4 regions of the Buttiauxella sp. BIGb0471 genome follow, and region 1 is predicted to be linked to each of the others. Evidence: predicted binding sites of a transcription regulator. Region 1 holds the regulator's gene; each other region holds the start of a gene.
What was found. The regulator LexA, encoded in region 1, represses DNA repair genes until DNA is damaged. The targets are predictions, from matches to a motif close to TNCTGTATGTACATACAGNA.
Positions count from the first base shown of each region.

Region 2: the regulator LexA is predicted to act here: its motif matches at 5,634-5,653, upstream of umuD (translesion error-prone DNA polymerase V autoproteolytic subunit).
Region 3: the regulator LexA is predicted to act here: its motif matches at 3,920-3,939, upstream of M2371_RS08060 (DNA translocase FtsK 4TM domain-containing protein).
Region 4: the regulator LexA is predicted to act here: its motif matches at 997-1,016, upstream of metR (HTH-type transcriptional regulator MetR).

Region 1 is NZ_JANUEU010000010.1:34,547-42,253, reverse strand. It holds gene malM (maltose operon protein MalM) at 1-595, shown strand, start outside; gene ubiC (chorismate lyase) at 770-1,279, shown strand; gene ubiA (4-hydroxybenzoate octaprenyltransferase) at 1,279-2,151, shown strand; gene plsB (glycerol-3-phosphate 1-O-acyltransferase PlsB) at 2,242-4,671, opposite strand; gene M2371_RS20945 (diacylglycerol kinase) at 4,798-5,166, shown strand; gene lexA (transcriptional repressor LexA) at 5,275-5,883, shown strand; gene dinF (MATE family efflux transporter DinF) at 5,957-7,288, shown strand; gene M2371_RS20930 (CsbD family protein) at 7,446-7,655, shown strand.
Region 2 is NZ_JANUEU010000001.1:328,782-336,488, forward strand. It holds gene galT (galactose-1-phosphate uridylyltransferase) at 1-288, opposite strand, end outside; gene galE (UDP-glucose 4-epimerase GalE) at 298-1,314, opposite strand; gene modF (molybdate ABC transporter ATP-binding protein ModF) at 1,527-3,008, opposite strand; gene modE (molybdenum-dependent transcriptional regulator) at 3,085-3,876, opposite strand; gene M2371_RS01575 (AcrZ family multidrug efflux pump-associated protein) at 4,005-4,154, shown strand; gene M2371_RS01580 (DUF445 domain-containing protein) at 4,201-5,481, opposite strand; gene umuD (translesion error-prone DNA polymerase V autoproteolytic subunit) at 5,728-6,081, shown strand; gene M2371_RS01590 (Y-family DNA polymerase) at 6,084-7,364, shown strand; gene M2371_RS01595 (EAL domain-containing protein) at 7,329-7,707, opposite strand, start outside.
Region 3 is NZ_JANUEU010000002.1:320,160-327,866, reverse strand. It holds gene M2371_RS08060 (DNA translocase FtsK 4TM domain-containing protein) at 65-3,856, opposite strand; gene lrp (leucine-responsive transcriptional regulator Lrp) at 3,978-4,472, opposite strand; gene trxB (thioredoxin-disulfide reductase) at 4,975-5,943, shown strand; gene M2371_RS08045 (heme ABC transporter permease/ATP-binding protein CydD) at 6,075-7,707, shown strand, end outside.
Region 4 is NZ_JANUEU010000009.1:55,135-62,841, forward strand. It holds gene M2371_RS20635 (carboxylate/amino acid/amine transporter) at 1-124, shown strand, start outside; gene metR (HTH-type transcriptional regulator MetR) at 12-965, opposite strand; gene metE (5-methyltetrahydropteroyltriglutamate--homocysteine S-methyltransferase) at 1,083-3,344, shown strand; gene M2371_RS20650 (hypothetical protein) at 3,427-3,891, opposite strand; gene M2371_RS20655 (hypothetical protein) at 3,884-4,348, opposite strand; gene M2371_RS20660 (DUF1240 domain-containing protein) at 4,341-4,805, opposite strand; gene M2371_RS20665 (hypothetical protein) at 4,798-5,265, opposite strand; gene M2371_RS20670 (hypothetical protein) at 5,268-6,134, opposite strand; gene M2371_RS20675 (dienelactone hydrolase family protein) at 6,494-7,321, opposite strand; gene udp (uridine phosphorylase) at 7,589-7,707, shown strand, end outside.

The sequences.
Region 1 (7,707 bases):
GCCGGCTGCCTATTTCCCGTCGAGCTACTTTACCTATCAGGAACCGGGCGTGATGTCCGCCGATCGCCTGGAAGGGACGATTAAATTGACCCCAGCATTGGGGCAGCAAAAACTCTATTTGTTAGTGTTCACCACCAACAAAGACACACAGCAAACCACCAAAATGCTCGACCCGGCGAAAGCCTACGCAAAAGGCACGGGTAACGCGGTACCGGATATTCCAGACCCTATTGCCCGCCATACCACCGACGGTCTCTTGAAAGTGAAAGTCAAAACCTCTTCAAACTCCAGCATTCTGGTTGGACCGTTATTTGGTTCATCAGGCCCAGGCCCGGTTACTGTGGGTAATACCGCAGCACCAGCCACAACCTACGTTGCCCCGGCAGCCGTTGCTGCACCAGTGGCTGCACCCGCGCCAGCCAAGAAATCTGAGCCAGTGCTAAGTGACACAGAAACGTACTTCAACCAGGCAATCAAAGATGCCGTAGCGAAAGGCGATGTAGACAAAGCCCTGAAACTGCTCGACGAAGCTGAACGCCTGGGATCGACGACTGCCCGTAAAACTTTTATCAGCAGTGTAAAAGGCAAGGGGTGACCGTCTCCCCGCAGTGCTGATGTTTGAGGTTTGGTGCGCTCATTGAGCGCACCTTTTTTTCTTCGTCATCCTTCGAGCTGACTCGGCGTTGTTAAACGCTTGTTGTGCTTTTCCTGCCCCGCTATACCTATTCTGCGTTACAATGATTTTCGGTTTTGTTTCGGAGAAATTCACATGTCTGACGCGCTTTCGCCACTGCGCGCCTTACGCTTTGAGGCGACGATCCCCGAGGGGCTGAGTGCATCGCTTCTTGACTGGTTGTTGCTTGAAGATTCAATGACCAAGCGCTTTGAACAATATTGCTCGCGTGTCAGCGTGCGTATTGTGCGTGAAGGTTTTTTCGATTCGCGTGCCGATATTCCTGAAGCTGATTTGCTGCCTGAAGCTAAACGTTACTGGTTGCGTGAAATCATGCTCTGCGGCGATGATGAACCCTGGCTTTTAGGGCGAACCATCGTTCCTGAATCTACCCTCGAGGGGCCAGAGCTTGAATTGCAGCAACTCGGAACCACACCTCTTGGGCGTTACCTGTTTAGTGCATCTTCCCTGACAAGGGATTTCATTGAGATTGGCCGCAATGAGGAGCTGTGGGGGCGTCGTTCCCGCCTGAGATTAGCCGGAAAACCATTAGTGCTGACCGAGCTGTTCCTCCCCGCATCCCCGCTGTATGTAGAGGAAAAATAATGGAGTGGAGTCTGAAACAGGGCAAATGGCAGGCCTATCAGCGCCTGATGCGGCTTGATAAGCCGATTGGCTCGCTTTTATTGCTATGGCCCACGTTATGGGCGTTGTGGTTAGCGACACCGGGTGTGCCGCCGCTGACCATTTTATGTGTGTTCATCGCTGGTGTCTGGATGATGCGAGCTGCGGGCTGCGTGGTAAACGACTACGCCGATCGTAAATTTGATGGGCATGTTAAACGCACGGCGCACCGGCCCCTGCCGAGTGGGGCAGTCAGCGAGAAAGAGGCACGCATCTTATTTGCCGTGTTGGTTCTGTTGTCGTTTTTACTGGTGCTGACACTCAATACCATGACAATTTTGTTATCGGTAGCGGGGCTGGCATTGGCCTGGGTTTACCCGTTTATGAAACGCTATACCCACCTGCCGCAGGTGGTGTTAGGTGCGGCATTCGGCTGGTCAATTCCAATGGCATTTGCTGCGGTGAGTGAATCTGTACCGCTGAGTTGCTGGCTGATGTTTTTGACCAATATCTGCTGGGCCGTGGCTTACGACACGCAATACGCGATGGTCGATCGCGATGATGATTTAAAAATTGGCATTAAATCCACGGCGATACTGTTCGGGCGCTATGACAATCTGATCATCGGCATTTTGCAGATTACAGTGATGGTACTGCTGGCAGTGATTGGTTGGCTGAACGGGTTGGGTGGGGCGTTTTACTGGTCGATTGCACTGGCGGGCGCGCTATTTATCCATCAGCAACGTCTGACTGCGAACCGCGATCGCGACGCCTGTTTCCGTGCATTCCTGAATAATAACTACGTTGGGCTGGTGTTGTTTATTGGTCTGGTGCTGAGTTACCTGCACTTCTAAAACATGTCCCTCATCCCGGCCTTCTCCCCAAAGGAGAAGGAGAAAACCGGGCAATCCCCTCTCCTGTGGGAGAGGGTTAGGGTGAGGGCATTACTCAGTCGCAGCCTGCGACGTCGCACTTTCAATCGTCAAACGCACATCCGGCATGATCAGCTCTGCCAGCATCTGGTAGACCTTCATGGTTTCGGTTGGCTCCGCATCTCCGGTATCGCTGATATAGCCTTCATCACGCAGGGTTAACACCAGCGAGGTGAACACGGCTTTATCAAAGAACTCCGGCGCGTTAATACCATGCAAAACAGACAAGCGCTGGGCAACGGTGCGGCTTTCGCGTTCCAGTGTCCCGCGGTTGATGGACGGATTAGCGCTCAACAGCCAGAAAGTAATCGCGTAACGCTGCAGCGTTTCACGAACACCCGCAGCCAGAAGCTGCATAGTGCGTGAACGAGCCGGGTTAATCAGCACTTCATCACCCGCAAGAGTAATCAGTTCCTGACGAACCATCTCATTGAGCAGCGCATCCATTTCACTGACAAGCTGTGCCTTCTCCCAGCGCAGGAAAAGCTCAGCTTTCAGCATCGGGTAGAGTAATTCGACCTGACGCAGAAGCTCTCCGCGTGAAATGTGGCGATGCTGCGTGATAATCGCGGCCAGCAGAGAAGGCAACACCAACATATGCAAAATGTTGTTACGGTAATAAGTCATCAGTACCGCCTGCTCACGCGGCAGAATGATGATGTCACCGATAGTATCTTTCTCTACTTCAAACTTGTTCATTTGCAACGCGTGTTCAATCAGCGCTTCTGCTGGCTGGTCTGGTGTGGTCGCATCTGGTGAATACGGCACATTACGCAACAGGCTCAGGTAGCAGTTGAGCTGCTCGGTCAATTGTTCACGAGTAAGTGAACGCTGACGCGACGCAAGTAATGCGGTACAGCACAGGTTCATGGCATTCGCCGCCCCTGCATTGTTGATACGCACCATCAGCTCGGCAGCAATTTCATTGACCGTTGGCGTCAGCCACGCCGGGCGAATCGCTTCGATTGGGTCGATTGAATCACGCCATTCAGGAACGCGCTGATTGAGGAATGTCATCAACGGCATCGGTTCGCCGAAGTTCACATAGCCCTGGCCGAGGTTACGCAGCTTGCTCAGCCCGCGCACCATCTGCATAAAGCTCTCTTTCTCTTTGGTCGCTCCACGCAGTTCTTTGGCGTAAGTCCCCACTTCCATTACATGCTCGTAGCCAATGTAAATCGGCACCAATGTAATTGGACGAGTACCGCCGCGCAGCATGGCCTGAATGGTCATCGACAGCGTGCCGGTTTTCGGGTCAAGCAAACGCCCGGTACGGGAACGCCCACCTTCCACAAAATATTCAACGGAATAGCCACGGCTAAACAGCTCGCCAAGATATTCACGGAACACGGTGGAATAGAGTTTGCTGCCTTTAAAGGTACGGCGAATAAAGAACGCGCCCAGGCGACGGAAAATCGGGCCTGCTGGCCAGAAATTCAGGTTGATACCCGCCGCGATGTGCGGAGGAACTAGCCCCTGGTGATAAAGCACGTAAGACAGCAGCATGTAGTCCATGTGGCTGCGGTGGCAGGGCACATAGACAATCTCATGGCCGTCATGAGCCAGTTGGCGCACACGCTCAGCGTTGTGAACGTTAATGCCCTGGTACAAACGGTTCCACGTCAGACCTAACACGCGGTCGGTCAAACGAACGGCTTCATAAGAGAAGTTGGCGGCAATCTCTTCCATCAGCGCGACAGCATTTTGCTGTGCTTTTTCATGGGAGATTTTCTTGCTACGCGCTTCGTCTTCTACCGCGCGAGCGATAGCTTTTGATGCCAGAAGTTTGTTAAACAGATCCTGACGCACCGGCAGACGCGGGCCAACAGTCGCTAAACGCTGGCGAGCGAAGTGCATACGTGCCACGCGCGCCAGTTTCTGAGCGATTTTTTTATCTGTGCCGTGATCGGTTGCCATCTGGCGCAGCGAAACCGGTGCGGAAAAACGCACAAAGCTGTCGCGGCCAAGCCAGGAGACGGCGAAGAATTTCTGAATGCCGTTGAGCATTCTTAATGGCGGATTCACTTCGCCTTTTTCGCGCCCCGGTGAACGGCCAAACATGACCGAAACAGGCACCATCTGCACATCCAGATTGGGATTGCTACGGTGCAAATCGAGGTAATCATGGAACAGCTTGATCGACTCTTCTTTTGGCGTGTAATAAGTGAATACACGCGGCCCACCATGGATAAAGACATAGCGCGGCAGCACCGCTCCGTCGATTTCTAACGGCTCGAGAGGGTCGGGCAAGTTATGCGCGAGGCATTGAGCGCGCAGCGTTAATAAGTCCGCCTTTGAGTTATAGGGCAGCACGTACATTATTGGACGTGTGGGATCTAAGCCCAGTTCGGCTTGTGGATCTGCCGGAATAGACTTGCTCTTTACCAGAACGCCTAATGGTAAATTAAGTAATTTGTAGTAGATTCTTGGCCAGCCTGACATAAACGATGTAAAGCCTCAGGTTAATGATGCAAATTCGCCGCAAGAATATCAGAATCTGACCCAGATTTCTGTGGCGTTATAATTTTGACAAGCATTGATGCAAATAATTTGAAAAGGTTGCCCAAAATGGCGAGTAGTACCACTGGACTTACCCGTATTATCAAAGCTGCAGGCTATTCATGGAAAGGGCTAAAAGCGGCCTGGATCAACGAAGCTGCTTTCCGCCAGGAGGGCGTTTCGGCTGTCATCGCCATTGCTATTGCCTGCTGGTTAGATGTTGACCCTATTACCCGTATTTTACTGATTGGTTCAGTCGTGTTGGTGATGATTGTCGAAATCCTCAATAGCGCTATTGAGGCCCTCGTTGACCGTGTTGGTACTGACTATCACGAGCTTTCCGGGCGAGCGAAAGATATGGGCTCAGCCGCCGTATTAATCGCCATTATCCTTGCAGTAATTACCTGGGTCACGCTGCTTTGGCAGCATTTGCGATAGTCTTTCCAGAATAGTTAAGTGCCTGGTTTTTTGCTCAATTTGTGGTTCCAAATTCGCCTTTAACTGTATATACTCACAGCATAACTGTATAAACACCCAGGGGGCGGAATGAAAGCGTTAACTACCAGGCAGCAAGAGGTGTTTGATCTTATTCGGGATCATATCAGCCAGACCGGCATGCCACCGACACGTGCCGAGATTGCTCAACGTCTGGGGTTCCGTTCTCCGAACGCTGCGGAAGAACATTTAAAAGCTCTCGCCCGTAAAGGCGTGATTGAGATTGTTTCCGGCGCTTCGCGTGGCATTCGTTTGCTGGTGGAAGAGATCACCGGTATCCCGCTGGTTGGGCGCGTCGCTGCGGGTGAACCACTCCTTGCGCAGCAGCATATCGAAGGCCATTACCAGGTAGATCCTTCATTGTTCAAACCGAATGCCGACTTCCTGCTGCGCGTCAGCGGGATGTCTATGAAAGACATCGGTATTATGGACGGTGATTTACTGGCGGTGCATAAAACTCAGGATGTGCGTAACGGCCAGGTTGTTGTTGCGCGCATTGATGATGAAGTCACCGTTAAACGTTTGAAACAGCAAGGGAATACCGTTCACCTGCTGCCAGAAAACAGCGAATTCGAGCCGATAGTGGTTGACCTGCGTGAGCATAACTTCTCGATTGAAGGGCTGGCTGTTGGGGTTATTCGCAACGGCGACTGGCTGTAAAATCTCTTTAGGTGATGCGTATTTAAGTACGCATCACTGTCTTAATTCTCTTTGATCTCCTTCAGGAGAGGTCATGCAATTATTCTCCACAGCGGATCGTGCGCTCTGGCGCCTCGCTTTACCCATGATTTTCTCCAACATTACCGTCCCGCTGCTTGGCCTTGTCGATACGGCTGTTATTGGTCATCTGGATAGTCCTGTTTATCTCGGTGGTGTCGCGATTGGAGCGACGGCTACCAGCTTCCTGTTTATGTTATTGCTGTTTCTGCGCATGAGTACCACCGGCTTAACCGCCCAGGCCTTTGGCGCAAACAACCCCTCCGCTTTAGCTCGCGCACTGGTTCAGCCTTTATTGCTGGCACTCGGAGCGGGTATTGCCATTGTCTTGCTGCGCGAACCACTAATCTCGCTGGCTCTGCGTATTGTCGGCGGTAATCAGGACGTGCTCTTTCAGGCGCGACGTTTTCTTGAGATTCGTTGGCTAAGTGCCCCGGCCTCCCTGGCTAATTTGGTCTTGCTCGGCTGGTTGCTGGGCGTTCAATACGCACGTGCGCCGGTTATTTTGTTAGTGGTCGGTAACGTTCTGAATATTGTGCTCGACGTGTGGCTGGTGATGGGGCTGCATATGAATGTTCAGGGGGCAGCACTCGCTACCGTCACGGCTGAATACGCCACATTTATCATCGGCTTGCTAATGGTGAAAAAGGTCATGGGCCTGCGTGGAATCAGTGGTGAAATGCTTAAACAGGCGTGGCGCGGTAATGTTCGGCGTTTGTTGGCGCTTAACCGCGACATCATGCTCCGCTCGCTGTTATTACAGATCTGTTTTGCCTCCGTGACCATCTTTGGAGCGCGTTTGGGTAGCGAAATCGTCGCGGTGAATGCGGTACTAATGACGTTGCTGACCTTCACCGCTTACGCGCTCGATGGTTTTGCCTATGCCGTTGAGGCACATTCCGGGCAGGCTTACGGGGCTAGAAATCGGGGGCAATTACTCGAAGTCTGGGGAGCTGCATGTCGACAGGCCGGTTTAGTCGCACTGGTATTCGCCGCCGTTTATGCCTTATTGGGTGAGCAAATTGTTTCCCTTTTGACCTCAATTGCTGAGCTGCAACGGCAAGCGGATATCTATTTGTATTGGCAGATAATTTTACCCGTTGTCGGCGTGTGGTGCTATTTGCTCGATGGCATGTTTATTGGCGCAACTCGAGGGACTGAAATGCGCAATAGCATGGCTGTCGCGGCGTTGGGCTTTGGCCTGTCGATGTTTACCGTACCGTATTTAGGCAACCACGGGTTGTGGCTTTCGTTAGCTGTATTCCTTGCGCTAAGAGGTTTGTCGCTGGGCTGGATCTGGCGTCGCCACTGGCAGAAAAATACCTGGTTTAACAATGTTCAAGATTAAGCCGTTAGGTTAAACATTCTTAGTTTTCCCCATACCGCCATATCCTTGACTACAATTATTTCCACGTCCAGCAGAAACAGGGTGTCAGCCAAACGGAAGCACCCGGACGATGGTAATTTTTGTTAGTAATTTTTCACCGAACGATGAGGATACTATTATGAATAAAGACGAAATCGGCGGTAACTGGAAACAGTTCAAAGGCACAGTAAAAGAGAAATGGGGCAAACTGACTGACGATGATATGACCGTCATTGAAGGGAAACGCGATCAGCTTGTCGGCAAAATCCAGGAACGTTATGGATATGAAAAGGATAAGGCAGAGGAAGAAGTCGTTGATTGGGAAACTCGCAACAAATACCGTTGGTAATTAGTTTCCCTCAGATGTGTTAACTCTCAGCCCTGCCCAGGTACACGGACGT
Region 2 (7,707 bases), on a different contig from region 1:
CAGAGGATCGCTGCTTTCAGGCGCATCCGGGGTGTCGGTCATCAGCGCAGCAAAGTCGTTAGTAAAAACAAACGTGCCGGTATATTGCGGATTTTTATCGCCCGTTACGCGCGTATTACCAGGACACAAGAAACAATCCGGATCGTGCGTCGGTAAGGTTTCTTGGGACGGTGTTTCCTGCGCCCCTTGCCATGGGCGTTTAGCCCGATGCGGGGAAACCAGGATCCATTGTCCGGTCAATGGGTTGTAACGACGATGTGGATGATCCACCGGGTTAAACTGCTCCATCACATTTCCTTAGTCTGGATAACCTTGAGGATGGCGAGATTGCCAGCGCCAGGTATCATCTGCCATTTCTTGCAGAGTCCGGCTGACACGCCAGTTAAGTTCTTGGTCGGCTTTGGTGGCATCTGCCCAGTAAGCGGGGAGATCGCCTTCACGGCGCGGGGCGAAGTGATAATTCACCGGCTTGCCGCAAGCGGTACTGAAAGCGTTGATCACATCCAGCACGCTGCTACCAACACCTGCACCGAGGTTATAGATATGCACGCCAGGCTTACCTTGTAGCGTTTGCATAGCAGCAACATGACCATCGGCTAAATCCATCACATGAATATAGTCGCGGACACCTGTGCCATCTTCGGTTGGGTAATCATTACCAAACACCGCCAGCGAATCGCGGCGCCCGACGGCAACCTGCGCGATATACGGCATCAGGTTGTTTGGAATACCTTGCGGGTCTTCGCCCATATCCCCTGACGGATGCGCGCCGACCGGGTTGAAGTAACGCAGTAAAGCCACGCTCCAGCTTGGCTGGGCTTTTTGTAAATCAGCCAGAATCTGTTCAACCATCAGCTTGCTGCGGCCATATGGACTTGCAGGCGTACCGGTCGGGAAGCTTTCAACGTAAGGGATTTGTGGCTGATCGCCATAAACGGTGGCGGAAGAGCTGAATATGAAGTTGGTGACGTTGGCGGCACGCATCGCAGAAATCAGGCGCAAAGTACCGGTGACGTTGTTGTCGTAATATTCCAGCGGCTTGTTAACCGACTCGCCTACGGCTTTAAGCCCGGCAAAATGGATAACAGCATCAATTTGATGATCGTGGAAAATTTCAGCCAGTAAGGCTTCATCACGAATATCGCCGTCAATAAACAGCGGGTGTTTTCCGCCAAGACGTTCAATCACCGGCAGCACACTGCGTTTACTGTTGCAGAGGTTATCCAGAATGACGACATCGTGGCCATTTTGCAGCAGTTGCACACAAGCGTGACTGCCAATGTAACCGCTACCACCTGTTACCAATACTCTCATTTTTCGCTCCATTGCGCGTATGGTATGTAATAAACATAGCATAACAGAGATGCGAAAAGTGTGACACGGGCTAAATTAGTGGAATCGTTTACACTAATGTTTCAGGCGCACTCAAAAGCCAGAAAAGTGATTATAAAACAAATAGGTGTCGTAGGGATGTTGCGGGTTGTCTGAAAGTAGGGTGGATAAAATTCACCCTACCGATGAAGTGTTTAACGCGCGGCGGGTAAATCTTCAAACTGATAACGATAAGCGTCGCCGTCAGCCACGAAAGTTAACCGTCTGGTGATGCATTGCGGTGCGTCTTCCGCATGGTGAGAAACAAACAGCAACTGGGTTTCTCCTTCGCCAATCAAGATATCAATGAAACGGCGCACCAGCTGACGATTCAGTGGATCAAGCCCTTGCAGCGGTTCATCGAGAATCAGCAGTGTTGGGTGTTTCACCAGTGCACGCGCAATCAATGCAAGACGCTGTTGGCCCCATGAAAGACTGTGGAAGGGCGCATCTGCAATCGCGTTGTCCATGCCGAGCATGTTCAGCCATTCACGGGCAAGTTTTTGTTGGCGATCGGAAACTGCCTGATAGATGCCAATCGAATCAAAATAGCCTGAAAGCACCACGTTTCGCACCGTTGTACTGACGCGGTAATCCAGATGCAAATTACTGCTGACGTAGCCAATATGCTTTTTGATATCCCAGATGGTTTCGCCGCTGCCACGACGACGACCAAACAGCGTCAGATCGTTGCTGTATCCCTGGGGATGATCGCCCGTGACCAGACTTAATAACGTCGATTTCCCTGCACCGTTCGGGCCGACGATTTGCCAGTGTTCCCCAGGGTTTACCGTCCAGGAAAGTTTGTGCAGGATAGGCCGGTCATTGTATTCCACCACACCATCGCGCAGCACAATACGTGGCTGGTTTTCAGGCAACGTATAGCGTGCACTCGGATCGTCAGCTTCCGGCAGCGCTACGCCTGCCAGTTTTTCGCTGTGAGCCAGTTGTGCAATCAGCGCTTGTTCCAATAGCTTTTGTTTTTCACCGACTTCAATCAGCGCACAATCTGCCAGCACGCCAGCGTTTTGTATAAAATCAGGGATCTCATCAAAGCGGTTAAGCACTAATACGACGGTGTAGCCCTGCGTACTCAACTCACCTAATAATGCGGCGAGTTGCTCGCGGGATTTCACATCCAGCCCGTCAAATGGCTCATCAAAAATAAGCAAATCAGGCTGCGGCATCAGCGCCTGGCAGAGCAGTGCCTTGCGCGTTTCACCTGTGGAAAGGTATTTAAAACGGCGAGTTAATAACGATGTGATGCCGAAAAGCTCCGCTAACTTTTGGCAGCGGGCTTCATCTTTGATTTCATCCTGAATAATTTCCGCCGTGGTGCGACCGGTATCGTCTTCATCAGGACTCAATAAATCGGTGTTATTGCGCTGCCATTCATCGCTGACTAACTTTTGCAGTTGCTCAAAAGAAAGGTGGGCAATCCGGGTGAATGTGCACTGGCGCTCGCCTTTTTGCAGGGGGAGTGAACCGGCTAATGCCCGGGCAAGGGCTGATTTACCGCTGCCGTTGGCACCCACAAACGCCCAGCTTTCACCGGCGTTAATGGCTAAATCATTGAGGGCAAGAGTTCGGGTGTCGCTAAGGTGAAAGACTCCTTGCGAAATTTGCAACGTCGACATAAACCATCCCATTTTTTGCAGTGACTAAGCCCAGATTTACGGATTGCCTGCGGTGTTGTCAATTCGCTGCGCGGTTTTAGCACAGAGTGGCGATAATCACGCGATCGGCATTAAAAAATGTTATGACTTCAGCACCTTCTACCAGTTTCTGGATTTCCACTACAGTGTTCGGCACGGTAGCGCACAGCGTTTGCCCGTCAGGCAATTGCACCAACACTTCGCTTTGCTCAGCCCCTTGCTGAATATTGCTGATAATACCGGGGAGCTGGTTGTCTGCACCGCTGGCACGTTTGGCATCAGTGGTAATTTCCACCCACGGCGCTTTAATCAGTACCAGAACTTCTTTGCCTTCGCTTAAACCCAGGCGTTCTGCGCTCTGGCGCGTAATGGCTGCCTGCAAACGCGTTGAGCCATCAGCCAATAAAATATCAACGTGTTGCTGCACTTGTTCTCTATCACGCCGTAAAACGGTGCCGAAAAGCTGGTTGCGAGCGCTGGTTTGCAGAGAAAAACGAGAAATTGCAGCGAGCAAACTATCGAGCGGTAGCGCGTCATCACGCAGCACATCGAAGGCTTTTTGTTGGATTTGCGCGAGCAATTCATAAAGCTGAATCAGACGTTCACCGTAATGCGTAAGAACCGCGCCACCGCCGCCTTTGCCGCCTGTTGCTCTATCAACTAACGTCTCATCGCTCAGTTGATTCATCTCATTGATGGCGTCCCAGGCACTTTTGTAGCTAATGCCCGCAAGTTTTGCGCCCTGGCTAATTGAGCCGGTATGTTGTATTTGTTTAAGTAGCGCGATACGACGTGGATCGGCGAACAGCCGCTGCTGGAGTTTCAGCGTCAGTAGAATTTCAGCTTGCATAACCTCTCCGCAATAAAGAAAACGCCATTTTCCTCTATTGCGTGGGGTTGGGCAAATCGCACAAAAGGAGAGTGCGTTTTTCTGTCAGGTCGTTAGAATAGCCGCTCTCACTTTTGTTGGAGGCATCCATGTTAGAGTTATTGAAAAGCTTGGTGTTTGCCGTGGTCATGGTGCCAATCGTAATGGCGGTGATTCTCGGTCTTATCTATGGATTGGGTGAAGTCTTTAACGTCTTCTCAAAAGTCGGTCACAACGACCAACCGAAAAAAAACCATTGATTTCCTAACGCCCGCATCAGCGGGCGTTGCATTTCTTCTCTTCCCTTCAGAAATTCAGCAACGGCAATACTGCCGGGATCTGCGAAAGCAGGTACAGCACCAGTCCGATAGAGCCACCAACCAGCGTGCCGTTTATGCGGATAAACTGTAAATCTTTGCCTATATTCAGCTCGATTTGCCGCGACATATCCTGTGCATCCCAGCTTTTGACCGTATCGCTAATATGGCGAGTCAGGAAAGTGGCAAACTCAGGTGCCATTTTCTGCACCGCTAGCTCCAGATGTTCATTGAGTGATGCGCGCAGTGCACTATCGGCAACCAGCGTCTCTCCCAACCACTGCCCAGCCTCTGCAATGCGCTTTTTCATGCGCGAATCTTCAGAATTAACATCCACTTTCAACCATTCGCGCAAATCGCCCCACAGTTCGCCCAGATAGCGGTTAAAAGCCTCATCCTCTTTCAAATAACTTTTTATGCTGTCGGCTTTTTCAGCCATTTGCGGCGAGTTTTTAAGATTGTCGATGAGCTTTAACGTCGCGCGATCAAAAGCCTGACGGATCTGGTGCCCCTGATCGTGGCTGACGTCATCCAGAAACGAATTGACCGCACTGGAAACCAAATCGGCGCTGTGCTCCCCCAGCCATTCGGTGGGTAATACTTTGGCCTTGCGTGGATGCTCTGTTTCCAGCCAGCGGACAATCTGACGGGCGATAAAAGCCCGCGTGCTTTCACGTTTTATCAGCGCCAGCATCTGGGCAATGACGGAGTCGAGTAACTCCTGATGGCGGTTATTTTTAGTCAGACTTTCCAGCAGCAGAGCACTGGAATGGGTCAAATCGACCTTATCGATGGCCTTGTGAACCGCCTGGCGGATTAAGCGTTGGATGCGCGTATCGTCAGTTAAGTCTAAAAATGCGCTCATCACCTGCAACAGATGTTGCCCGACGCGCTGCGCATTGTCGGGCTTGCTGAACCACTGGCCAATCATGTGCGCCGGTTCGTGGCGGCGAATTAAGGCAATCAGGGACTGGGTATCAAGAAACTTCTCCTGCACAAAAATGCCCAGGTTTTCACCAATGCGATCTTTATTGCGCGGAATAATCGCCGTATGACGAGAGATGAAGGGAATCGGTACGCGATGAAACAGCGCTGCCACGGCAAACCAGTCAGCGAGCGCACCCACCATTGCGGCTTCGGCGATAGCTTTTAAGCCGCTCACCCAGAAACCCGGTGGTAAAAAGAGGGTAGTCACAAACGTTACAGCGGCAACCAGCAGTAGGGACAGCGCAAGGCGCTTGGTGCGTTTTAGTTCAGCTATTTTCTCCATTAACTAAGCATAGAACGGCACGCAGCGGATCGGTAGAACAAATTTGCGTTGCGATTAATCTCGCTCTATTTCGATTAACTAAATTTTCCACACCTTCAAATCGTTATAAGAATCTTCCTGTAATCGACTTGCCTGGAGCACACATTTAACGATACTGTATATATATACAGTTATTGTTTGTGAGGATTTTATGGCACCGCTAACTCTTTTTATTTTCTGTTCATCAACAGGTTACGGAGCGTAACTATGGGCGCATTTCCATCACCTGCGCAGGATTATGCAGAAAAGAGCGTCGATATTCGTCAATTAGTGGATGAACATCCGACTGCCACATACTACATGCGGGCATCGGACGATTCGATGATTGAAGGGGGTATCAGCAATGGCGATTTGCTGGTGGTTAATAGCGCAAAAACGGCGGTCCATAACGATATTGTGATTGCGGCGGTGAATGGCGAATTCGTCGTCAGACAATTGCAACTCAGACCCGTTATTCAGCTCATGCCGCTTAATCGCGCCTGCAAACCTATTCATCTCGGTTCAGATGAGGCGCTTGAGGTGTTTGGCGTGGTGACTTATATCGTGAAATCAACGAGGTAATTATGTTTGCCCTGGTTGATGTAAACAGTTTTTACGCAAGTTGCGAAACCATATTCAGGCCTGACCTGAAAGGCAAACCGGTAGTGGTTTTAAGTAACAATGATGGTTGCGTGATTGCACGAAACGCCGAGGCAAAGAACTGTGGTGTGCAAATGGGCGGTCCGTATTTCAAGCAGAAAGATCTCTTCCGCCAACAAGGCGTGACCGCTTTTAGCAGTAATTACGAGTTATATGCTGATATGTCACATCGCGTCATGATGACGCTGGAGGAAATTTGCCCGCGGGTTGAGATCTATTCAATCGATGAGGCTTTTTGTGATTTTTCTGGCGTGAGTCATTGCCGAAATCTGAAAGATCTTGGCCGGGAAATCCGTTCTACTCTTTCGCAGCGCACGCATTTAACGGTAGGCGTGGGGATTGCCCAGACAAAAACCTTAGCCAAACTCGCTAATCACGCAGCAAAACAGTGGCCGCTGGAATCGGGTGGCGTTGTCGACCTGTCTGGCCGTGAGCGGCAACGCCAATTAATGGCAGCGTTCCCGGTTGGCGAAGTATGGGGAATTGGTCGTCGAATCAGTAAAAAGCTTGAAGCGATGGGGATTAAAACGACTCTGCAACTGGCTGATGCGGATATCCGTTTTATACGTAAACATTTCAGTGTCGTGCTCGAGCGCACGGTTCGTGAACTGCGTGGGGAATCTTGTCTGGGATTTGAAGAGTTTGCTCCCACGAAACAGGAAATCATCTGCTCGCGCTCATTTGGGGAGCGGCTGACTGAGTATGAACATATGCGTCAGGCTATTTGCAGCTATGCGGCACGTGCCGCAGAAAAGCTCAGGGGTGAACACCAGTATTGTCGTCATATTTCTGCTTTTGTTAAAACATCCCCTTTCACGGTGAATGAACCTTACTACGGCAACCAGGCGATGGTGAAACTCCTTACCCCAACGCAGGACACCAGAGATATTATTGATGCGGCGACACGCTGCCTGAACACCATCTGGAGAGGTGGGCACCACTATCAAAAAGCAGGGGTGATGCTTTGTGACTTTTTCAGCCAGGGTATTGCACAGCTCAATCTCTTTGATGAAAACCCGCCGCGAGCCAACAGCGAAATGCTGATGCAGGTGATAGACGATATTAATAAGAAGAAAGGCAAAGGGACGATTTATTTTGTGGGGCAGGGGATTGAGCAGCCGTGGCAGATGAAAAGAGCGATGTTGTCACCGCGTTATACGACCCGGCTTTCAGATTTGTTGAGGGTTAAATCGGGGAGCATGTGAGAGGCTCATTTTCTTATGCTGTTCCGTTAACAGCTGGCACACCACATTGCCAGGTAATGGGCGATGGAAAAAATAACCCTGGCAAAACTCAATACCCGCCATTTGCACTTGAGCTAATTCGTCTTGCGTTTCAACGCCTTCAATAAGAATTTCACATTTAACTACCATACATAACTTCACCACTTGTCGCAGGAAGTTAAATCCATCGGGTTTAGCGAGGCCCAACACCATTGATCTATCTAATTTTATTTTATCCAGAGGATAACGAGTCAGATAATGCAGGGTTGAATAGCCAGAGCCAAAATCATCCAGCGCGATTTTAATACCCAAACTTCGCATCTTT
Region 3 (7,707 bases), on a different contig from region 1:
CTGATTTTCCGGTAATTTACCCTTCTTTGCATAAAAGCCGCAACGGCGGCTCTGATGCAAAAAGTTAGTCAAATGGCGGTGGTGCAAGCACTTCGCGATTCCCGTTGTGACCTTGCGGACTCACGATCCCCTGCGCTTCCATCTGTTCAACAATACGGGCTGCACGGTTATAGCCAATGCGGAACTGACGCTGAACACCGGAAATAGACGCTTTACGTTTTTCAACCACGAAGGAAACTGCCTGATCAAACAGTGGATCAAGCTCTTCATCACCGTCAATCCCGCCACCTGCGCCGCCTTCACTTTCGTTATCGGAAGTAATGCCAGTGATGTATTGTGGACGACCACGCGCTTTCCAGTCCTGAACCACCGCATGGACTTCCTGGTCACGGACAAACGCGCCATGAACACGTACCGGTAGCGTCGAGTTCGGCCCGGAATAAAGCATGTCACCCATTCCCAGCAGCGACTCAGCGCCACCTTGGTCAAGAATGGTTCGCGAGTCGATTTTGCTTGAGACGGTAAACGCCACACGCGTCGGGATGTTCGCTTTGATCAACCCTGTAATAACGTCAACGGATGGGCGCTGAGTGGCCAGCACCAGGTGAATACCCGCAGCACGCGCTTTCTGTGCCAGGCGAGCAATCAACTCTTCCACTTTCTTACCGACCGTCATCATCAGATCAGCAAATTCATCCACCAGCACGACGATATATGGCAGCTTTTCAAGCATTGGATGGGAAACTTCCATGCTGTCGCCTGGTTTCCAGAATGGATCTGGAATTGGACGACCCATTCGTTCAGCTTCCAGCACACGTTCGTTGTAACCTGCCAGATTTCGAACGCCCAGAGCAGACATCAGTTTGTAGCGGCGTTCCATTTCGTTCACGCTCCAGCGCAATGCATTGGCCGCATCTTTCATATCCGTTACGACTTCCGTTAACAGATGTGGGATGCCTTCATACACTGACAACTCAAGCATTTTCGGGTCGATCATAATAAAGCGCACTTCTTCAGGCGTCGCTTTATACAACATGCTGAGGATCATGGCGTTCACGCCAACAGACTTACCGGACCCGGTTGTACCCGCAACCAGCAAGTGTGGCATTTTCGCCAGATCGGCAATCACCGGTTCGCCACCGATATCTTTACCCAGGACGACCGTTAACGGAGAAGCACTTTCGCGGAACTTAGCGCAGTCGAGAACTTCGCGCAGGTAAACGGTCTGGCGTTTTTTGTTTGGTAACTCAAGGCCCACATAGGGTTTGCCTGGAATAACTTCAACGACACGCACCGCCACTGTTGATAACGAGCGCGCGAGGTCGCGAGACAAGTTAGAAATGCGAGCGGCTTTGACACCTGGCGCTAAATCCAGCTCGAAACGGGTGATAACCGGGCCTGGAGAGTAATCCACCACATCGGCTTTAATCCGGTAATCGGCAAGACGAGCTTCCACCAGGCGAGCCATTTGCTCTAACGCGAAGGTGTCAATCGGCTCCACTTCTGCTGGCGGCGAGGTCAACAAGTCCAGCGATGGCAATGGCGTTGTTGGACGCTGCCGTGGACGATCGTCCCCATTTCGCATGAGGAATGGATGAATCAAACTTTCTTGTACCGGAGGTGCTGCAACAGGGGCAGGTGCTGGCGGTTGCACATGCGACTGCGGTGCAGCTTGCCAACTTTGCGGTTGCTGAACAGGAGCTGGCGCTTCAACCGGACTCGGCGTAAATAATGGCTCGCTCGGGCCATCATCAACTAACGTTTTCATTGGTGAGAAATCAAAATCATCCAGTGAGAACGGCACATTATTTGGCTGTTGCTGTGTTGGTTGCTGTTGTTCCGCGGAGTAACGCTGTTGCTGCTGCGCTGCAAACTGGCGAGCTAATTCTGCCTGTTCAGCCTCTGCTTCATCTTGCTGTGTCGCATCGTCTTCATACTCTTCACCATAACGCTGCTGTTGCTGGGCCGCGAACTGGCGAGCGAGTTCCTGCTGTTCCATTTCCTCGGCATCGTCAGCATAGTCGTCTTCGATATCCATCCCGCCCTGGCGACGCGCTTCTTCTTCAGCCATTCGCTGAGAAGGCAACTTGATGCCATAGGACGCAAGCTCACGACGAGTTGGTACGCGCACACGATTTGGACGTGGCAACTGCGGGCCAATCCCCTCTTTAACCTGAGGACGAGGCGCGTCGCTGGCAATGCTAAACACCGGGCTAAACGCTGCCGCAACACCTGCGACTTTTGCAGCATCTTTAACACCTTGCGGAATATCCGGGGCTGGCACGATCGGAATTTCCGGCATTATGCTGGACATCCCCTGAGGCATAGCCGGTGGTTCAACCCGCGAAGCGTCCGTAGAACTTGTTGATGCAAAAGCTGGAGAACTGTCATAGCCATAAGGGTCAGGCTTAGGTTCGTTTACCGGCTGATACCAGGCTGCCAGTTGCTCACGTTCACGCGCACGACGCTCTTCGACTTCTTCGAAATGGTACAGCGGCGGGCGAACGGCGGGTTTAAATTCTTCAATAGGCTCAGGCTGAACAACAGGCTCTGGAGCCTCTGGTTCATAGTAAGCCGGTTCAACAAAAGGTTGCTCCACAGCCGGTTCTGACCAGTGGCTGGTGACTTGCTGCGGATGCTGCTGCGGATTTTGTTGTGCAGAGTATTGCGGGTGATATTGATCCGTCGCGCGAGGCGCGTCGTAACTTTCAGGCGCAGGCGCAATAACGGGTTCAGGCGTCACCGTAGTAGGCGCAGGTTCCCAGGCAATAGCGGGATGGTGATCCACTTCTGGTGCCGGTGCTGCTACTGGAGAGACGGTCGCTGTTGGCATAACGGGAGCCGCATAGGCAGGGTTCGCCATTGCCGCAGCGGCAGTTGCCGCAACTGGGGCAACGATAGACTGCCCGTGTAATAAAGGATCGTATTCGTCGCTTTCAGGTAGTGTTGCTTTATTCCCTGAGAACAAAACGTCGTCCTCAGGCAGCGTCGCTTTATTTCCCGAGAATAAAACGTCATCTTCCGCATCATCCATACGCTTACCAGAAAACAGCGCAGTGTCTGTTTTACGCGCGTTAGGATTGGAGAATTTCTCAGATATACGCTGCTTACGTGCTAATGCTCCACGCAAAATACGCGCACGACGAGACTCACGCTTTTCCACTACTTCTGAAGCGTGTTCTTCGTTATGTTCTTCATCTTCGTAGTCGTAATCATCGTCTTGCCAGGTGTTATCCCGGCGCGTACGGTTACTGGCAAAAGTCAGCACGCTTAATGTCGCACTGCCAATTTTCTCTGCAATACTGACCCAGGACCAGCCGGTAAACAGAGTTAAACCTGCCGCCCAAACGCACAACAAGGCAATTGTGCCGCCGCTACTATTAAGCAAAGGCATCATCGCGGTGCTGAGCAAACTCCCTATCACGCCACCTGAGGCAAAGTACCAAATATCATCTGCGTTTATCGCCGCCAGGCCACAGGCCGTAAGTACCATTGCCAATACACCAATCAGGCGTAAGGAAACGGCAAAGTAATCAACAAACTCTTCGCTATCCCGGTTACGGAAAGTGAACCAACACGCGCCGATAATGATGACCGGGATGGTGTAGGCCATCACGCCAAAGATGAATAGCAGAGTATCGGCCAGCCACGCCCCTGGCATTCCACCCAGATTATGGATAGGTTCATGCCACGCGGTTTGTGACCAACTCGGATCGGAAGGATTAAAACTGAGCAACGCCACCATCAAATAGACGGCAAAAATGGCAACAAGAAGCAGTAACGCCTCTAACGCACGACGCCCGCTGCTGAGTTTCCTCAATGTAACTTCTTTTTCTTCGGTGTATTCCTGGCTCAAGTAAGACTCTCCAGGTCCTTAATAAATATGGAGAGCAACAGTGCCGGGCATTCCCGGCACTGTTGCTGTATGAATTACCAGGAGTGTAACCAAAATACGCAGATTTTGCACCTGGCCCGTGTTAACGGGTCTTAATAACCAGACGATTGCTCTGTTTGACCTCTTCCATCACTACATACGTACGGGTATCGTTCACACCCGGCAGTCGCAACAAGGTTTCGCCTAGTAATTTGCGGTACGCAGACATATCAGGTACACGGGTTTTCAACAGGTAGTCAAAATCGCCGGATACCAAATGACATTCTTGAATTTCTTCAAGTTTCTGAACTGCGGCGTTAAATTGCTCAAACACATCCGGGGCGCCACGATTCAGAGTAATCTCAACAAAAACCAGAAGTGATGCATCCAGATAATGCGGGTTCAACAGAGCGGTGTAGCCCTGAATGAAACCCTGTCGTTCCAGACGACGCACGCGCTCAAGGCACGGAGTCGGTGAAAGCCCTACTCGCTTCGAAAGCTCGACGTTGGAAATACGTCCGTCCTTCTGCAGTTCATTCAGAATGTTACGATCGATGCGGTCGAGATCTTTGCCAGGGCGCTTCTTACTATCTACCATTATTATTGTCTCTCTTTGTTCCTTCCTTCACCTGCCATAACCCGGTCAACGTCAATGTTCCGAGTGTACGTGAGAAGACCGGTGCCCAATGGCCGCTATCGACATCACTCATGGCGTCTGTCCACGCCATGAGTAGATTTCAATAACCCGGTAAAATTGCATCAGGTATGCGTGATTATTTTACTGCTCTCACACCAAATGTTTTTCTTCCTCGAATGTTTTCGCAAATGCTTAGCGGATTGTCAAAGCAAAACATCGAAAATTAGTGGAACGTGCCATATATCCCGGCGACTTGACGATTATTCATCACTTTAGTGGCGTGACTAATTACCCTGTTCTGATGGATTTCTATGCGCTTTCTATTCATTTGCCCAGGTTGATTGAACACGACTATTGCACATATCGTTAACACTATTACCCATCACCACCGTTGCACCCTTTTTTTAACCCGCCAAATTCCCTACAATCCCTCGATTGACTGCCAACGAACAATGAGGATCTCATGGGCACCGCTAAACACAGTAAATTGCTAATTCTTGGCTCCGGCCCTGCGGGCTATACCGCAGCAGTCTACGCGGCTCGCGCTAACCTCAAGCCCGTCTTGATTACCGGGATGGAAAAAGGTGGCCAGTTGACCACAACGACTGAAGTTGAGAACTGGCCTGGCGATCCTAATGACCTGACAGGCCCAGCGTTGATGGAGCGCATGCACGAACATGCGACCAAATTCGAAACAGAAATTCTGTTCGATCACATTTCTAAAGTGGATTTGCAAAACCGTCCGTTCCGTCTGACAGGCGACAGCGGCGAATACACCTGTGATGCGTTAATTATCGCCACGGGTGCTTCTGCTCGTTATTTGGGTCTGCCTTCCGAAGAGGCGTTCAAAGGCCGTGGCGTTTCTGCCTGCGCAACGTGTGACGGTTTCTTCTATCGCAATCAAAAAGTTGCGGTTATCGGCGGGGGTAACACTGCGGTTGAAGAAGCACTTTATCTGGCAAATATTGCCTCTGAGGTGCACCTGATTCACCGCCGCGATAGCTTCCGCGCCGAGAAAATCCTCATCAACCGTTTGATGGAAAAAGTGAAGAACGGCAATATCGTGCTGCACACTAATCGCACGCTCGATGAAGTGACCGGTGACCAGATGGGTGTGAGCGGTCTGCGCCTGCGCGATGCACACAATACTGACCAGACTGAAGAGTTAGAAGTTGCAGGTCTGTTCGTCGCAATCGGACACAGCCCGAACACCGGAATTTTCGCCGACCAGCTCGAGCTGGAAAACGGCTACATCAAAGTGCAGTCCGGTATTCACGGCAACGCAACACAAACCAGCATCCCTGGTGTGTTCGCGGCAGGCGACGTAATGGATCATATCTATCGCCAGGCGATTACCTCTGCAGGCACGGGTTGTATGGCTGCACTGGATGCCGAGCGCTACCTGGACGGTCTGGCCGAACAGAATAAGTAACTCTTAGCGCCTTCACCGGCAGTTTGAAGATACGTAAAGGCGACTGAATAGGTCGCCTTTCTTTTGTCTGCGTTGTAACATTGCCCGCAAATTTTGCCTGATAATTCATTATTTACCTGCACTGGCAACCCATGAACAAAACCCGTCAACAAGAACTTAGCCGCTGGCTAAAACAACAAAGCATTATTTCGCGCCGCTGGTTAGGGCTTTCCCGCGTTTTGGGTTTGATCAGTGGACTTTTAATTGTTGCTCAAGCCTGGCTGTTAGCACGGATGTTGCAGCACATGATCATGGAAAACATTCCTCGCGAAGCGCTGCTTCTGCTTTTTGTCATCCTGATACTGATTTTTGTATTGCGCGCATGGGTGGTTTGGCTGCGTGAAAAAGCGGGTTTCTACGCCGGGTTGCACATACGGCAAGAAATTCGGCGCAAAGTGCTCGACCGCGTTCATGAGGCTGGCCCCGCCTGGATTCAGGGTAAGCCTGTGGGCAGTTGGGCAACGCTGGTGCTGGAGCAAATTGAAGATATGCACGATTACTATGCACGCTATCTGCCGCAAATGTCGCTTGCGGTGATGGTTCCGGTGCTGATTTTGATCGTGATTTTCCCATCTAACTGGGTTGCCGCGCTGATTCTACTGTGTACAGCACCACTGATCCCGCTGTTTATGGCGATGGTAGGGATGGGAGCCGCAGATGCTAACCGTCGTAACTTCCAAGCGCTGGCGCGTCTGAGCGGCCATTTCCTTGACCGTCTGCGCGGCATGGAAACGTTGCGCTTGTTCAATCGTGGAAATGCCGAAACCGAGAATATTCGTGCGGCTTCTCAGGATTTCCGCCAGCGGACAATGGAAGTCTTGCGCCTCGCATTTCTGTCTTCAGGCGTATTGGAATTCTTTGCCTCGCTATCCATCGCAGTCGTCGCGGTTTACTTCGGCTTCTCTTATTTAGGCGAGTTGAATTTTGGCCATTACAGCACTGGCGTAACCCTATTTGCTGGTTTCCTGGCTTTGATTCTGGCTCCTGAATTTTTCCAACCGTTACGCGATTTAGGCACTTTTTATCATGCAAAAGCGCAGGCCGTCGGTGCAGCGGATAGCCTGATGACATTCCTTGATGCCCCGCTACAGCAGCGTAAACAAGGAACTGCCCGGTTCAATAATAACGAGCCTGTCAGCATCGAAGCGCGTGATTTGGTGATTCTTTCTACCGAAGAAAAAACACTCGCCGGCCCGCTGAACTTCACCCTTTCTGCCGGGCAGCGCGTGGTGCTGGTTGGGCAAAGTGGTGCAGGGAAAAGCTCTCTGCTTAATGTGATATCTGGATTCTTACCTTACCAGGGGCAGCTTTTGGTCAACGGGGTTGAGCTTTCAGAGCTGGACCCAAAATGGTGGCGCGAACAACTGAGTTGGGTCGGACAAAATCCCCAACTCCCCGCCCCCACTATTCGTGAGAACGTGCTTTTAGCGGTGCCTGATGCCAACGCCGAACAATTAGCCGCTGCGTTAGAAAAAGCCTCAGTCAATGAATTCCTGCCGCTGTTACCGCAAGGGATTGATACACCATTAGGTGAGTCAGCAGCACGCTTATCCGTCGGACAAGCACAACGAGTTGCCGTCGCGCGCGCCTTATTAATGCCATGCGGATTGTTATTGCTCGATGAACCTGCCGCAAGCTTGGATGCCCATAGCGAACAGCGTGTAATGGAAGCGTTGGGCAATGCCTCCCGACAGCAAACTACCCTGATGGTGACGCACCAGTTAG
Region 4 (7,707 bases), on a different contig from region 1:
GCCGAGTTTTATTATTGGTGGGTCGGTGATAATGGCTTCGCTATGGGTACATCGCCATTGGGTCGCTCCGCGTTCTTCACAAACGGCAGATGCTCACAAGCGTGTGAACGCGTCGAGCGAATAAAGGCTTCCGTCACCGGTTGACGCTGCTCGCCATCGCGCACGGCGGCGTACAACCGGCTCCAGAGTCCTTCACCCAGGGTTTTGGTCACAACCAGACCCTGGCGTTCAACATTCTCCACTACCCAATGCGGCAGCGCGGCAATTCCCATGCGTGCCGACACCATCTGAATCAACAACAACGTGTTATCGACACTTTTCAGCGATGGACTTACGCCCGCTGGTTGCAGGAAATGCCGCCAGATATCCAGACGTTGGCGCTGGACCGGGTAAATCAATAACGTTTCGCTGCTCAAATCTTCCGGCTCAATACGCGTTTTATTCGCCAGCGGGTGATCCGTTGCCAGCACCAGGCGCACTTCATAATCAAACATCGGCGAATAGTGCAGACCGCTGCGCGGCAGGATGTCAGACGTTAACACGATATCCAGCTCACTTTGTTGCAGTGCAGGCTGCGGGTCGAACGTCACGCCAGATTTGAAATCCAGATCCACCTGCGGCCAGGTTTTGTGGAAGTTTTCCAGCGCGGGCGTCAGCCACTGAATACAGCTATGGCATTCGATGGCGATGCGAAGCCGGGTTTGGTGCGGTTCGTTGCAAGCCTGCAGCGCACGGCTAATCTGCGGCAGCACTTGTTCAGCCAATTGCAGTAGCACCTCGCCCTGCGGCGTAAACCGTAGTGGCTGACTTTTACGGACAAACAGGCGGAACCCAAGCCGCTGCTCCAGATCGCTGAACTGATGAGAGAGCGCCGATTGGGTTTGATGCAACGCGGCGGCGGCGGCGGCTAAAGAGCCGCAATTTCGTAACGCCTGGAGCGTCCGCAGGTGTTTGATCTCGATCATGAAAGTCCTTCACTTCGGCATGAGCAAATTGCGCTTGAGGAATATACAGTACATTTGCAAGATGGCGGTGTAAACATCTGGATGGCTAAATACGAAAAATTCCTCAAGGGGCATAACATGACAATACTTAATCACACCCTCGGCTTCCCACGTGTCGGCCTGCGTCGCGAACTGAAAAAAGCACAAGAAAGCTACTGGGCAGGCAACTCCACTCAGGAAGAATTGCTGGCGGTGGGCCGCGAACTGCGTGCTCGCCACTGGGAACAACAAAAAGAAGCTGGTGTGGAACTGCTGCCAGTGGGCGATTTCGCCTGGTACGATCACGTTCTGACCACCAGCTTGCTGCTTGGCAACGTGCCGGCTCGTCATCAGAACGCGGACGGCAGCGTCGATATCGACACTTTATTCCGTCTGGGCCGTGGCCGTGCACCCACTGGTGAGCCAGCCGCAGCCGCTGAAATGACCAAATGGTTCAACACTAACTACCACTACATGGTGCCGGAATTCACCAAAGGCCAGCAGTTCAAACTGACATGGACACAGCTGCTGGATGAAGTAGACGAAGCGCTGGCACTCGGCCATAACGTAAAACCTGTGCTGCTTGGCCCGGTCACTTATCTATGGCTGGGTAAAATCAAAGGCGAGCAGTTTGACCGCCTGGGCCTGCTGAAAGATATTCTTCCTGTTTACCAGCAGGTGCTGGCGGAACTGGCAAATCGCGGCATCGAATGGGTGCAAATCGACGAACCTGCATTGGTGCTGGAGTTACCGCAGGAGTGGCTGGATGCGTTCCAACCCGCTTACGATGCGCTGGCGGGTAACGTTAAACTGTTGCTGACCACCTATTTTGAAGGCGTAACGCCCAACCTGAATACGATTACGGCGTTGCCGATTCAGGGTTTGCATGTCGACTTCGTGCATGGCAAAGACGATATCAACGCACTGCATCAGCAATTGCCAGAGAACTGGCTGCTATCGGCAGGTGTGATTAATGGCCGTAACGTCTGGCGTGCTGATTTAACGGAGAAATATGCGCAACTGAAAGATCTGGTGGGCAAACGTGATCTTTGGGTTGCCTCTTCTTGCTCGCTGCTGCACAGCCCAATCGACCTGAGCGTTGAAACCCGTCTGGATGAAGAAGTAAAAAGCTGGTTTGCCTTCGCGTTGCAAAAATGTGCCGAGTTGTCTTTGCTCACTGATGCGCTGAACAGCGGTAACACCGAAAAACTGGCAGAGTGGAGTGCGCCGATTCAGGCTCGTCGCCATTCACAGCGCGTACATAACGCGGCAGTAGAACAGCGCCTGGCAAAAATTACCGCACAAGACAGCCAACGTCAGAGCGAATATACCGTTCGTGCTCAGGCCCAGCGTCACCGCTTTAACTTGCCTGTCTGGCCGACGACCACCATCGGTTCGTTCCCGCAAACCACTGAAATTCGCGGCCTGCGCCTCGATTTCAAAAAGGGAAATCTTGATGCCAACAACTACCGTACCGGCATCGCGGAACACATCAAACAGGCTGTTGCCGAGCAGGAACGTTTAGGTCTGGACGTGCTGGTGCATGGTGAAGCGGAACGTAACGACATGGTGGAATATTTCGGCGAGCACCTCGACGGCTTCGTGTTTACTCAAAACGGTTGGGTGCAGAGCTACGGTTCGCGCTGCGTGAAACCACCGGTTGTAATTGGTGACATCAGCCGCCCGGAAGCGATTACCGTGGAATGGGCGAAATACGCGCAATCCCTGACCGACAAACCGGTAAAAGGCATGCTGACTGGTCCGGTGACGATTCTGTGCTGGTCATTCCCACGCGAAGATGTGAGCCGCGAAACTATCGCTAAGCAAATCGCATTAGCGCTGCGCGACGAAGTGGCAGATCTGGAAGCTGCAGGTATCGGCATCATCCAGATTGATGAACCCGCTCTGCGCGAAGGTTTACCGCTGCGCCGTTCCGACTGGCAGGCGTATCTGGAATGGGGTGTGGAAGCCTTCCGCCTGAACGCTGCAGTCGTGCGTGATGATACGCAAATCCACACTCACATGTGTTACTGCGAGTTCAACGACATCATGGATTCTATTGCAGCGCTGGATGCAGACGTGATCACCATCGAAACCTCGCGTTCCGATATGGACCTGCTGGAGTCGTTTAAAGAGTTCGAATACCCGAATGAAATCGGGCCGGGCGTATATGACATTCACTCACCGAATGTGCCGAGCGTGGAATGGATTGAAGCTCTGCTAAGGAAAGCTGCAGAGTCTGTTCCGGCAGAACGCTTGTGGGTGAACCCGGACTGTGGTCTGAAAACCCGCGGCTGGCCGGAAACTCGCCAGGCACTGGCAAACATGGTGAAAGCGGCGAAGAACCTGCGTAGCGCTTAATTAAAACGGTGGATGACGCTGGCGCTTATCCACCCTACAACATCTAAACGTGTATGCCGGATAAGCGCAGCCTCATTCGGCATTATTGCTTTTTCTCTATCTTCCAGTTTCTGGGTTCGATGGTCTTACAGAGTTCTAGGTCAGTGACATAATAATTGCCGAGTTTTTCTTGCGGGCAATTGCTATAAGGTGAAAACGCCAAGCCGATGGGGATTAGGAAAGCGATGATGAGACATACTATGCTGACAATTAAACCAAATGCTCCATAAATGCTTCCAATGAAGGTTTGGGTCGTAGGGGGTTTTATTCCTCTCATGAAAAGTACACGAAGTGAAATTAATATAAAGTAAATATATATTGGGGTCCCGGCCGATCCAGCGACAGCTTTAGTATGGTAAACGATAATATTGCCGTGAACATACAGCGAGTGAAGGTCATACATTGGAACAGAACAGAAAATGAAATAAAGCGTGGCTGACATTATTGCTATCATGACGACAGCAGCACCACGATATAGTAGCCATTCTAAAATAGTTTCTCTATTCATGTCTTTCTAAGGTCCAGTTTTTGTAATCGATGTTTTTGCATAGTTTTAAGTCAGTAACATAAAAAGCACCGAGCTTTTCCTGAGGGCAGTTGTGGTAAGGTGTAAACATCAGGCCGATGGGAATTAAAAATGCGATGATGAAACCTGAAAGGGTTACAAACGCAATGACTGGCGTAAGGATAATACCAATTGCTGTTTGGGTGGTGGGCGGCTTTATCCCTTTTGTGACAAGTACGCGAAGACCTAGGAATATACCGTAGACATAAACAGGAATTCCTGCTGCCCCAGCTATAGCTTTAGTATGGTAAACGATAATTTCGTCATGCATATATAATGAGTGAAGGTCATACATTGGTACGGAGAAGAAAATAAAATAAAGGATGACTGACATGATTGCTATCATGACGACAGCAGCACCACGATACAGTAGCCATTCTAAAATAGTTTCTCTATTCATGTCTTTCTATCTTCCAGTTTCTGGGTTCGATGTTCTTACAGAGTTCTAAATCAGTGACATAATAATTGCCGAGTTTTTCTTGCGGGCAATTGCTATAAGGCGAAAACGCCAAACCGATGGGGATTAGGAAAGCGATGATGAATGATAAGAAAGTTACAATGACACAAACACCGCTACAGACCTTACCGATAGAGGTTTGTGTTGTAGGTGGTTTAACTCCTTTGGTAAAAAATACTCGAAGAGCAACGAATATAGAATAGATGCAAAGAGGTATGGCACCCACACAAGCGACAGCTTTAGCATGATAAACGATGATCTCATTATGTAATAATAATGATCGGAGATCGTACATTGGTACGGAGTACAATATGAAATAAAGTAATGCATACATTATGAGAATCAAAACGACAGCAGCGCCACGATACAGTAGCCATTCTAAAATGGTTTCTCTATTCATGTCTTTCTAAGGTCCAGTTTTTGTAATCGATGTTTGTGCATAGTTTTAAGTCAGTAACATAAAAAGCACGGAGATTTTCCTGAGGGCAGTTGTGGTAAGGTGTAAACATCAGGCCGATGGGAATTAAAAATGCGATGATGAAGCCTGGAATGGTCGTCATTACAAAAAATGGCATGAAAATAACGCCAATAGCTGTTTGCTTGGTGGGTGGCATTACTCCTTTTGAGAAAAGCACACGAATGCCCGCACATATACTATAGATATAAATAGGGAGCCCGGCCGCACCCGCCATACCTTTAGTATGGTATGAGATAATGTCACCATGCAAATATAATGACCATAACTGATCTATCGTGTCGTCGATAAATAAAATGCAATAAACTATCGCAGACATTATTAAGATCAAAATAATAGCAGCACCTTTATAGAGTAACCACTTTAAGATAGTATTTCTGCTCATTTTTAGTCCGATGTATTCGCGAGTAAGTTTAAAAATGAAGAAGAATGTTGTTGATTCCAGTCTTTCATTCGTTGTTCTTCTGCTAGTGCTATACGAATTTTTTCTTTTAGACTTACCGATAGACCTACTTTATCGTCTAGGATATTTAATCCTGCATTCAGGATGATTCCTACCCCTATAACTACAAAAGTTGTAATAATTACTGGCGCTCCCAGTAAAACAAATATCCCACCCACAACCCCAAGCACCACACTTGACACAATAATCTTTGCCACGTCCATCGTGACATCAACCAGAAAATCAACAAGATCATAATGTGATTTAAATATCAGTTCCACCGCTCGCCAGGCAAGTGAGCAACAAATACAAAATTTAGTGCCTTTAACAATTGAAGTGCCGAGTCCACGTATTCCAATCCCCATTTCCAGTATTTGTGGATTGCGTAAACTATAACGAGTGCCATTGAGAACACGCCGCAATGCAGGGTAGCCTGTTAACTTAATATAATCCGTTCCGCCTAAACGGCATTTTAGCGCTCTGATTCCCAGTGACTGGAATCTGATAACGAGTTTTCCAAATTCATTATGGTATGTCATCAATTTACTGGCAGTTCGAAAGCCATCCAGACCGTCTTTGATATTCCCGAGCCCAGCCCGGTAAGAAAACATATAATCAACCTTGCCGAGAAGTTCATCCACAACATTCTGCGCTTCATCCAGCGTAAGCAACATGATGTAGTGGCTTTCTGTAATAAATGAACCATTCATTACAGCCATATCACGCATTGCGGGGTTCATGCTGGGAAAGGAGCTAAAGGTATGCTCATCTAACAAATAGTCTTTGGGTTTATGCGGCCTCAGTTCTGACATGACTTATTCCCTTTATCATGGTTTCTTAAGAAATATGTTTTAAACAGAAGGTTTTCAGATTCTGTTCTTAAGAATAAAGGGATGCAAATTATTTATAGTATCAATCCGGTTATTAACTATTTATATAGTTAATGTCCATTCTGTAAATTATTGATTAAATATATAAGCCAATAAAAATATGTAACAGGCTATAGAACTAAGTTCCCTTTACTTAAACCCACCTCCACTTTCGGATGTAATAAATAACCCATACACCAACGTGTTGTAAGGCGACAGGATTAAAAAACAGACTCAAGAGTGTGAGCCAGTACACTTACTATGATTGTGGGTGCGCCCTGGCGACACCAGGGCGCACTCTATTATTTCTTTGCCCCGTAACGCTCGAACCAGCGCAACATGCGCTGCCAGGCATCTTTTGCTGATTCTTCATGGTAGCTCGGACGATAATCTGCATTGAAGGCATGACCTGCTTCGGGATAGACGATAATTTCTGCGTTAGCATTCGCTGCGCGTAACGCCTGGCGCATGGTTTCTACGGTATCCAGCGGTATTCCCGTATCTTGCCCGCCGTAAAGTCCGAGTACCGGTGCATTAAGGTTGATAGCCACATCGACCGGGTGATGTGGAGAATTCAGCGATTTTTCTCCCACCAGTTTACCGTACCAGGCGACCGCCGCTTTCAATTGTGGATTATGCGCGGCGTATAACCATGCGATACGTCCGCCCCAACAAAAACCAGTCACCATCAGGCGGTGCGCATCACCGCCATTTCTCGCTGCCCAGTTGGCTACGTGATCGAGATCTGCCAGAACTTGCGCATCGGGAACTTTAGAAACCAGCCCGCTAAACAGCGTCTGAATATCAGCAAAATCATTAGGATCGCCCTGGCGGAAGTAGAGTTCCGGCGCAACAGCAAGATAGCCTTCTAACGCCAGACGACGGCAAACATCGCGAATGTGTTCATGTACACCGAAAATTTCCTGCACCACAATTACGATGGGTAAAGAGCCTTCAACACCTTTCGGCCGGGCGTGGTAGGCGGGCATATTTTCGCCCTGAGTGGGAATAGATGTTTCCCCTGCCAGAACTCCGTCGTCCGGGGTATGTAATACAGTGGAAGCAAGAGGGGAGGCCGCGGGTGCAAAATTTCCGCCCGGCGATTGACCTGATTGTTGTTCTTCTTTCATTGTCATTATCCTTTTTTAATAGCGCACAGCGGTAACTATAGCCAACCCCGTGCAAATTGAATGAATTTGGGAGTGGTTCGGTGCCTGTTGTTTAGGTATAAGCGCAATGAATGAATACCTGCATAAATGTGATTTTCATCACTATTGCAGTTGAAAATAATGTAACTTGTTTCATTCAAAGTGAAATGCGTCACGAAATTCTTTGCCGGGGTTCTGTACAGTACCTCTAAGCAATGCAAGCCAACCTATTAAACAGAGGAGTCTGTTATGTCCAAGTCTGATGTTTTTCACCTCGGCCTCACTAAAAGCGACCTGCAGGGTGCAACACTTGCCATCGTCCCGGGCGACCCTGAGCGAGTTGAAAAAATCGCTGTACTGATGGACAA